DNA from 2 places in the Erwinia sp. L03-1 genome. Region 2 is predicted to be linked to the other one. Evidence: predicted binding sites of a transcription regulator. Region 2 holds the regulator's gene; the other holds the start of a gene.
The links. The regulator PurR, encoded in region 2, represses purine synthesis genes. The targets are predictions, from matches to a motif close to CANGCAAACGTTTGCNTG.
Positions count from the first base shown of each region.

Region 1: purE (5-(carboxyamino)imidazole ribonucleotide mutase) is a predicted target of PurR. The motif match lies at 2,397-2,414, and genes of this name have one in related genera.

Region 1 is NZ_CM178762.1:3,312,072-3,315,484, reverse strand. It holds gene AC4PCC_RS15340 (LuxR family transcriptional regulator) at 1-387, opposite strand, end outside; gene purK (5-(carboxyamino)imidazole ribonucleotide synthase) at 716-1,786, opposite strand; gene purE (5-(carboxyamino)imidazole ribonucleotide mutase) at 1,783-2,292, opposite strand; gene lpxH (UDP-2,3-diacylglucosamine diphosphatase) at 2,450-3,175, opposite strand; gene ppiB (peptidylprolyl isomerase B) at 3,175-3,413, opposite strand, start outside.
Region 2 is NZ_CM178762.1:2,538,825-2,542,237, forward strand. It holds gene AC4PCC_RS11705 (C40 family peptidase) at 1-307, shown strand, start outside; gene cydH (cytochrome bd-I oxidase subunit CydH) at 363-452, opposite strand; gene purR (HTH-type transcriptional repressor PurR) at 737-1,762, shown strand; gene punR (DNA-binding transcriptional activator PunR) at 1,780-2,697, opposite strand; gene punC (purine nucleoside transporter PunC) at 2,811-3,413, shown strand, end outside.

The sequences.
Region 1 (3,413 bases), 770 kb from region 2:
GGGATTAAGGAAAAGAGACAGCACTACCAGGTTATTGTGCTGGTCATGGACAACGAAGGTACAGCCACTGGTGATATTATGATGACATGCCATATCAAACAGACGTGGTATCTGGACCCCTCGCTGCATAAGGCTTTTTTCATCCCAAAAAAAGGGGGTGAGCCTTTGCTGGGCACGACTCAGGACAGGATCGATATGGTGAAAGCTATTATCGATATAGACCTCGAACCATTCGCGCCTGTTTGAGATAATTGAAAAGTCGGCTGGATTATTTTTATTTCGGATTGCGTATGCGTAGTTAATATTTTTAAGCGTCTTCAGTTCCACTTCCAGATAGTCCTGGATGACGGTATTTATAGCTTCCTTATTGAACAAAGGCTGAATCATATCATTTCCTCGCAAAACCCTGCCTGATTTTATAAGAAAACCGACCGGGAACACCGTTACCTGTCTTTAACGCAGGTTTAAATTAATTCAGAAGACACCATCATTAAGTGAGTGGGTTTTATAACGTTATAAAAAAATATCCCTGTGTGTTGGCAATTAAAAATATCGGATCACTGATTTTGTTTGGCTCTAAGATAAATTTTCTTTAGCAAAAATGATAGCTCTACTTAAGTACAGTTAGTGGCGTTTTTTTAACCCTGTCACTCGTACGGTAAGATGCAGTCTGCGGATCAGCCCGCAGGCTGCATCTGATTCTTCTTGCCTGAACTTAACCCTCTAACCTCTCAATCGCCCAGGCTATCCCACTGGCGTACTCTTCCGGCAGCAGCGGCACCAGGTTATGCAGTGCCACCTGTAGCGATTTCACGCTGACATCGTTCAGATTGAGATGTCCAACCTTCCGGCCCGCGCGAACCTCTTTTTCGTACCAGTGCAGATGCACCAGCGGCAGATCTAACCACTGCACATTAACCCCGGTGCCGATCAAATTGATCATTACTGACGGCGTGCTGACCACCGGCTTCGGCAGAGGGAGGTTCAGGATTGCGCGCAGATGCAGCTCGAACTGGCTGATGGAGGCGCCGTTTTGCGTCCAGTGCCCGCTGTTATGCACGCGCGGGGCCAGTTCATTGATCAGCAGACCTTCCGGCACCACAAAGCACTCCATCGCCATCACGCCGACATAGTTCAGCTCATGCATAATGGCCGACAGCATCGTTTCTGCCTGCTGCTGCCGGGCCTTATCCGGCTCCGGCAACGCCACGCTGGTGCGCAGAATGCCGTCCTGATGAAGGTTATGCGTCAGCGGATAAAAAACCGTACTGCCATCAGATGCCCGGGCACCAACCAGCGACACTTCGCCGGAGAAGTTAATGCCCTGTTCCACAATGCATTCACCGTAGCCGTCAGCGGGCAGCGCATCGGTTTCGCCCTGGCGTAAACGCCACTGGCCCCGGCCATCGTAGCCGCCGGTGCGGCGCTTAACGATCGCCAGCTCGCCCAGAGTCGCAAAAATTTGCGGCCACTCGCTGGCTTCGGCCAGCAGCTGCCAGGGCGCAGTGGCCAGGCCCAGCCGATCGAGGAGCTGTTTTTGCGTCAGCCGATCTGCCAGCAGCGGAAAGATATCGCGGTTAACAAAAGCAGTATGGCTGGCCAGCTCGCGCGTCAGCGCCGTTTCCGGCCAGCGTTCAATCTCAGCGGTGATCACGCTCTGCTGAATGGGCAGCGCTTCTGGCTCGGCGTCAAGGCCAACAGGATAGACAGCAATGCCCAGCGGCTCCCCGGCCTGACGCAGCATGCGCCCCAGCTGTCCATTACCCAGTACGCAGACCGGCTTCATGGGTTCACCTGTGGGTCTGGATTATTTAGCACCTCGTCGGTCTGGCTTTTGCGCCAGTCGGCGAGGCGTGTAGCCAGGCCTGCATCATGCAGCGCCAGGATCTGCGCAGCCAGCAGCGCTGCGTTTGCCGCGCCCGCCTTGCCGATGGCCAGCGTACCGACCGGGATACCGCGCGGCATCTGCACAATGGAGTAAAGGCTGTCGACGCCGCTCAGGGCTGCACTTTGTACCGGAACGCCGAGGACCGGCACCAGCGTCTTCGCGGCCAGCATACCCGGAAGATGGGCCGCCCCGCCCGCACCGGCAATAATCACCTGAAAGCCATTTTCCTGCGCCTGTTCGGCAAAGCTAAAGAGCTTGTCCGGCGTGCGGTGGGCCGAAACGACTTCGCAGTGAAAAGGGACGGCCAGGCTGGTGAGAATTTCCGCAGCAAGCTGCATGGTTGCCCAGTCACTTTTGGAACCCATAACAATAGCAATGCGGGCCGATGCGGCGTTGGAAGACATGCGGGTCTGACTCCTGTGATTGTACATACGTCATCGGAAGGCCTGCACCTGCTTGAGCGGGCCGCCGGATGGGAAGGGCTGAGAGAATAACATGACTGGAGGGCAAGGAAAACGGTTGCGTATGCCCTTCATCCGCAAAAAAACTGCATTTAACCGCCTAAAAGGGGAAAGCGATCAATGCCGTTTCATCGGGGCTGACGCGGATCATCGAGCCTTCGGTGTGCCATGCGCCCAGCACCAGACGCTCGGCGGGCTGGCCGTTAACCTCGAGCTGATGAACGGCGGGTCGGTGGGTATGGCCATGTATCAGGCACTGCACCTGATGATGCGACATTGACTCGCTGACCGCAGCGGAATTGACGTCCATAATCGCGACATCTTTACTGCTGTTAGCCTGTTTACTGCCGGATCGCATACGCGCGGCAATCCGCTGGCGCAGAGAGAGGGGGAGGGCAAGGAACAGTTTTTGCAGCCAGCGCTGATGAACCCGGCGGCGAAACTGCTGGTAGCCTGCATCGTCAGTGCAGAGCGTGTCACCATGCATAATCAGAATGCGTTTACCGTACAGTTCCAGCACCGTCTCCTGGGGCAGGAGCGTCATGCCGCAGGCGGCGGCAAAGCGCTTACCCAGCAGGAAATCACGGTTGCCATGAATAAAGTAGCTGGGAATGTCACGCTGCTTTAGCGCGTTAAGGGCAAGGGCGATTTCTGCATGCAGCGGCTGAGGGTCGTCGTCGCCGATCCAGGCTTCAAACAGATCGCCGAGAATATATAACGCATCGGCGTGGAAAGCTTCACGGCGCAAAAAAGCAAGAAAACCGGCAGTGATTGCCGGTTCTTCAGTGCAGAGATGCAAATCTGCGATAAACAGCGTGCAGGACATTATTCGCTAACGATCACGTTCTGAATGATAACGTCTTCTTTTGGCACGTCCTGATGCATACCGCTGCGACCGGTGGCAACGGCTTTGATCTTCTCAACCACATCCATACCTTCAACCACTTCTGCAAATACGCAGTAACCCCAGCCCTGCAGGCTTTCGTCGCGGAAGTTCAGGAAGTCGTTATCCGCCACGTTGATAAAAAACTGCGCGGTCGCGGAGTGAGGAGCCTGAGTACGGG
Region 2 (3,413 bases):
CGGCCTGGTGTGGTATGCCTACAAGGATCTGGTTAAGTTTAAGATCCCCCGCACCGCCAATGAGATGTATCACCTGCGCGATGCGGCGAACATCAAACGCGGCGAGCTGGAGAAAGGCGACCTTGTTTTCTTCCGCATTAACGGACGCGGCACAGCGGATCACGTAGGCGTTTATCTTGGCGGCGGGAAATTTATTCAGTCGCCTCGTACCGGAAAAGATATTCAGGTTAGCGCGCTGGCTGATGAATACTGGCAAAGTCACTACATCGGCGCACGTCGGGTGATGACACCCAGAACGATCCGCTAATCTCCGCGTCGCGTAGTGAATATAAAAAGGCCGATCTGACGATCGGCCTTTTTTTTTAGTGCATGACGGCGGTAAAGCTGAAAATAATAATCATTAACAGCGCGCTAACGGTGGTTAGCAGAGACAATTTCAGATCGGTGTCCACAGATACTCCTTTATACCCTTACAGTTTGTGTCACCATCAATTTTCCCACACCCGGCGGTAAAAATCTCGTTTTCTCTGCTCAGCCTTGTTAGAATTCCATTTCGTTGCGCAACGGGTTGCGTTCGCGGTCTGCAACCGACGCAACAGGCCTGGCTGACTGCCCCCTTTTCCTTACTGACGCCACCGAATATTCATAAAAAACGGCGACGGATTTTGCCGTTTCAGGCAATCGTTTAACAATATACTTATCAGCAAGTTGCGGTAAGTACAGGAGTAGTGATTTCATGGCAACAATCAAAGATGTGGCTAAACGCGCCGGGGTGTCGACCACCACGGTGTCCCACGTCATTAATAAAACGCGCTTTGTGGCCGAAGCCACGCGGGAAGCAGTATGGACTGCCATCCGCGAACTGCATTATTCGCCAAGTGCGGTCGCCCGCAGTCTCAAGGTTAATCACACCCGGACCATCGGCCTGCTGGCAACGTCCAGCGAGGCACCCTACTTTGCCGAGATTATTGAAGCCGTGGAGAACAGCTGCTTTGCCAGCGGTTACACCCTGATTCTGGGCAATGCGCACAACGATCTGGTCAAACAGCAGGCGTATCTGTCAATGATGGCGCAAAAGCGCGTCGATGGCCTGCTGGTGATGTGCTCCGAGTATCCTGATGAACTGATCCAGATGCTTGAAGATAACCGAAATATTCCTATGGTCGTCATGGACTGGAGCGAGTCACGCGGTGATTTTACGGATACGGTGCTGGATAACGCCTTTGAGGGCGGTTATCTGGTAGGCCGCTATCTGATTGAGCGCGGCCATCGCGATATTGGCGTCATTCCCGGTCAGCTGGAGCGTAACACCGGCGGTGGCCGTCATGCCGGTTTTCTAAAGGCGCTATCCGAAGCGGGGATCACCCTGCGCGATGAGTGGCTGGTACAGGGTGATTTCGAACCCGAATCTGGCTATCGTGCCATGCAGCAAATTTTATCCCAGAAGCAGCGGCCTACCGCCGTATTCTGCGGCGGCGATATTATGGCGATGGGGGCGATTTGTGCCGCTGATGAGATGGGTCTGCGCGTTCCCCAGGATATCTCGGTCATCGGCTATGATAACGTGCGCAACGCGCGCTACTTCACCCCGGCCCTGACCACCGTTCACCAGCCAAAAGAGAGGCTGGGCGAAACGGCCTTTGAAATGCTGCTGGATCGTATTACCAGCAAGCGTGAGGAGCCACAGACGATTGAAGTTCATCCCAGCCTGATCGAGCGTCGTTCAGTGGCGGATGGTCCCTTTGTAGACTATCGCCGCTAACGCCATTAGCCGCCTGCTCATTCCTCTGCCCCCTCGTTCAGCCACTCATTATTGAGCGTCCCGGTGTCGCCAAGATAGTCGAGCAGCCAGCCCAGCGCGGGGCTGGCCTGCTGCTGCGACCAGCTGACGCAGCAGGGGCTGTCGGGGAATGTCGCGGTAAGCACAAGTTCAGTTAATGCGCCGCTGCTCAGCAGCGGACGGGCAAAATGTCCTGGCACCATTCCGACGCAAAGCCCGCCCAGCAGGCAGTCCGCAGCGCTCTCCCAATCGGGCACCACCAGCCGACGCTGATTATCCAGCGTCCAGGTAGTGCGCTTGGGCAGCGCGCGGGATGTGTCTTCCAGCGTCAGAGAGGGCCATTCGCGGATGGCTTCCTCGCTGACCGGTCCTGAGATTTCTGTCAAAGGATGGCGGGCGCTAACCACACAGCGCCAGTTCAGCGCGCCCATATTGCGAAAGGCAAAGCGCCCGCCAACGGGTATTGCCTGAGTTGCGCCAATCGCTACATCTACCCGGCCATCCGCCAGCGCATCCCACACGCCATTAAACACCTCCGGGGAAAGGTGTAATTCCATATCCGGGAAATGACGGTAGAAATCGACAACCAGCTGCCGGGTGCGCTGGGGTTTCACTATCCTGTCTACGGCGATATTTAGCTGCCCGCGCCAGCCGTTTGCTACCTGCTGGCACTGACGCCGGGTGGCAAGCATTTTTTTGATTACGCTCCGCCCCTCCTGAATGAAGTAGCGTCCCGCCTCGGTCAGTTCGACATCGCGATGACGGCGTGTAAACAGCGGAACGGCCAGCCACTCTTCCAGCTGACGTACGGTATAGCTGATAGCGGAGGGGACCCGGTGCAGCTCAGCAGCCGCGGCGGTAAAGCTGCCGTTTCGGGCAACGGCATCAATCACTTCGAGGGAATGTTCTGACCACATTTTTTGCCTGCAAATTTTTTGAACGCAATGGACAAATATTAGCGTTTCACAACGACTCTGGCACGCATTTACACTCTGCGCCGTTATATTCTTCTGAAATTAAGAGCAAAAAAATGCCTGCAAAACTTTTTACCCTTTACCTGGCGCTGCTTAGCGTCATCGGCTTTCTGGCCACCGATATGTATCTGCCTGCCTTTACGCTGATGCAGCAGGATCTGCAAACCGACGCGGGAGCGATCGGTGCCAGCCTGAGTCTCTTTCTGGCGGGCTTTGCCTGTGCGCAGCTGATATGGGGCCCTCTCTCCGATCGAATCGGCCGTCGTCCGGTGCTGCTAATGGGTCTGAGCCTGTTTGCCATCAGCTGTGCCGGAATGTGGTGGGTGCACAATGCCACCCTGCTGCTGGTGCTGCGCTTTGTGCAGGCCATTGGCATCTGCGCGGCCGCCGTAACCTGGCAGGCGCTGGTGATTGACCGCTATTCCGCCACCCAGGCCAGCAAGGTTTTTGCCACAATCATGCCGCTGGTAGCACTCTCTCCGGCACTGGCTCCCCTGCTAGGCGCCTGGCTGCTCAACCATTTCGGCTGGCGCGCAATTTTTATTGCCCTGATGGTCATTACGCTACTACTGCTGGTTTGCACGCTCTTTTTGACAGCAACACCACGCGTTATGCCAAAAAACGGCGATAAGAAGACGGGTTTTCTAACCCTGCTGAAA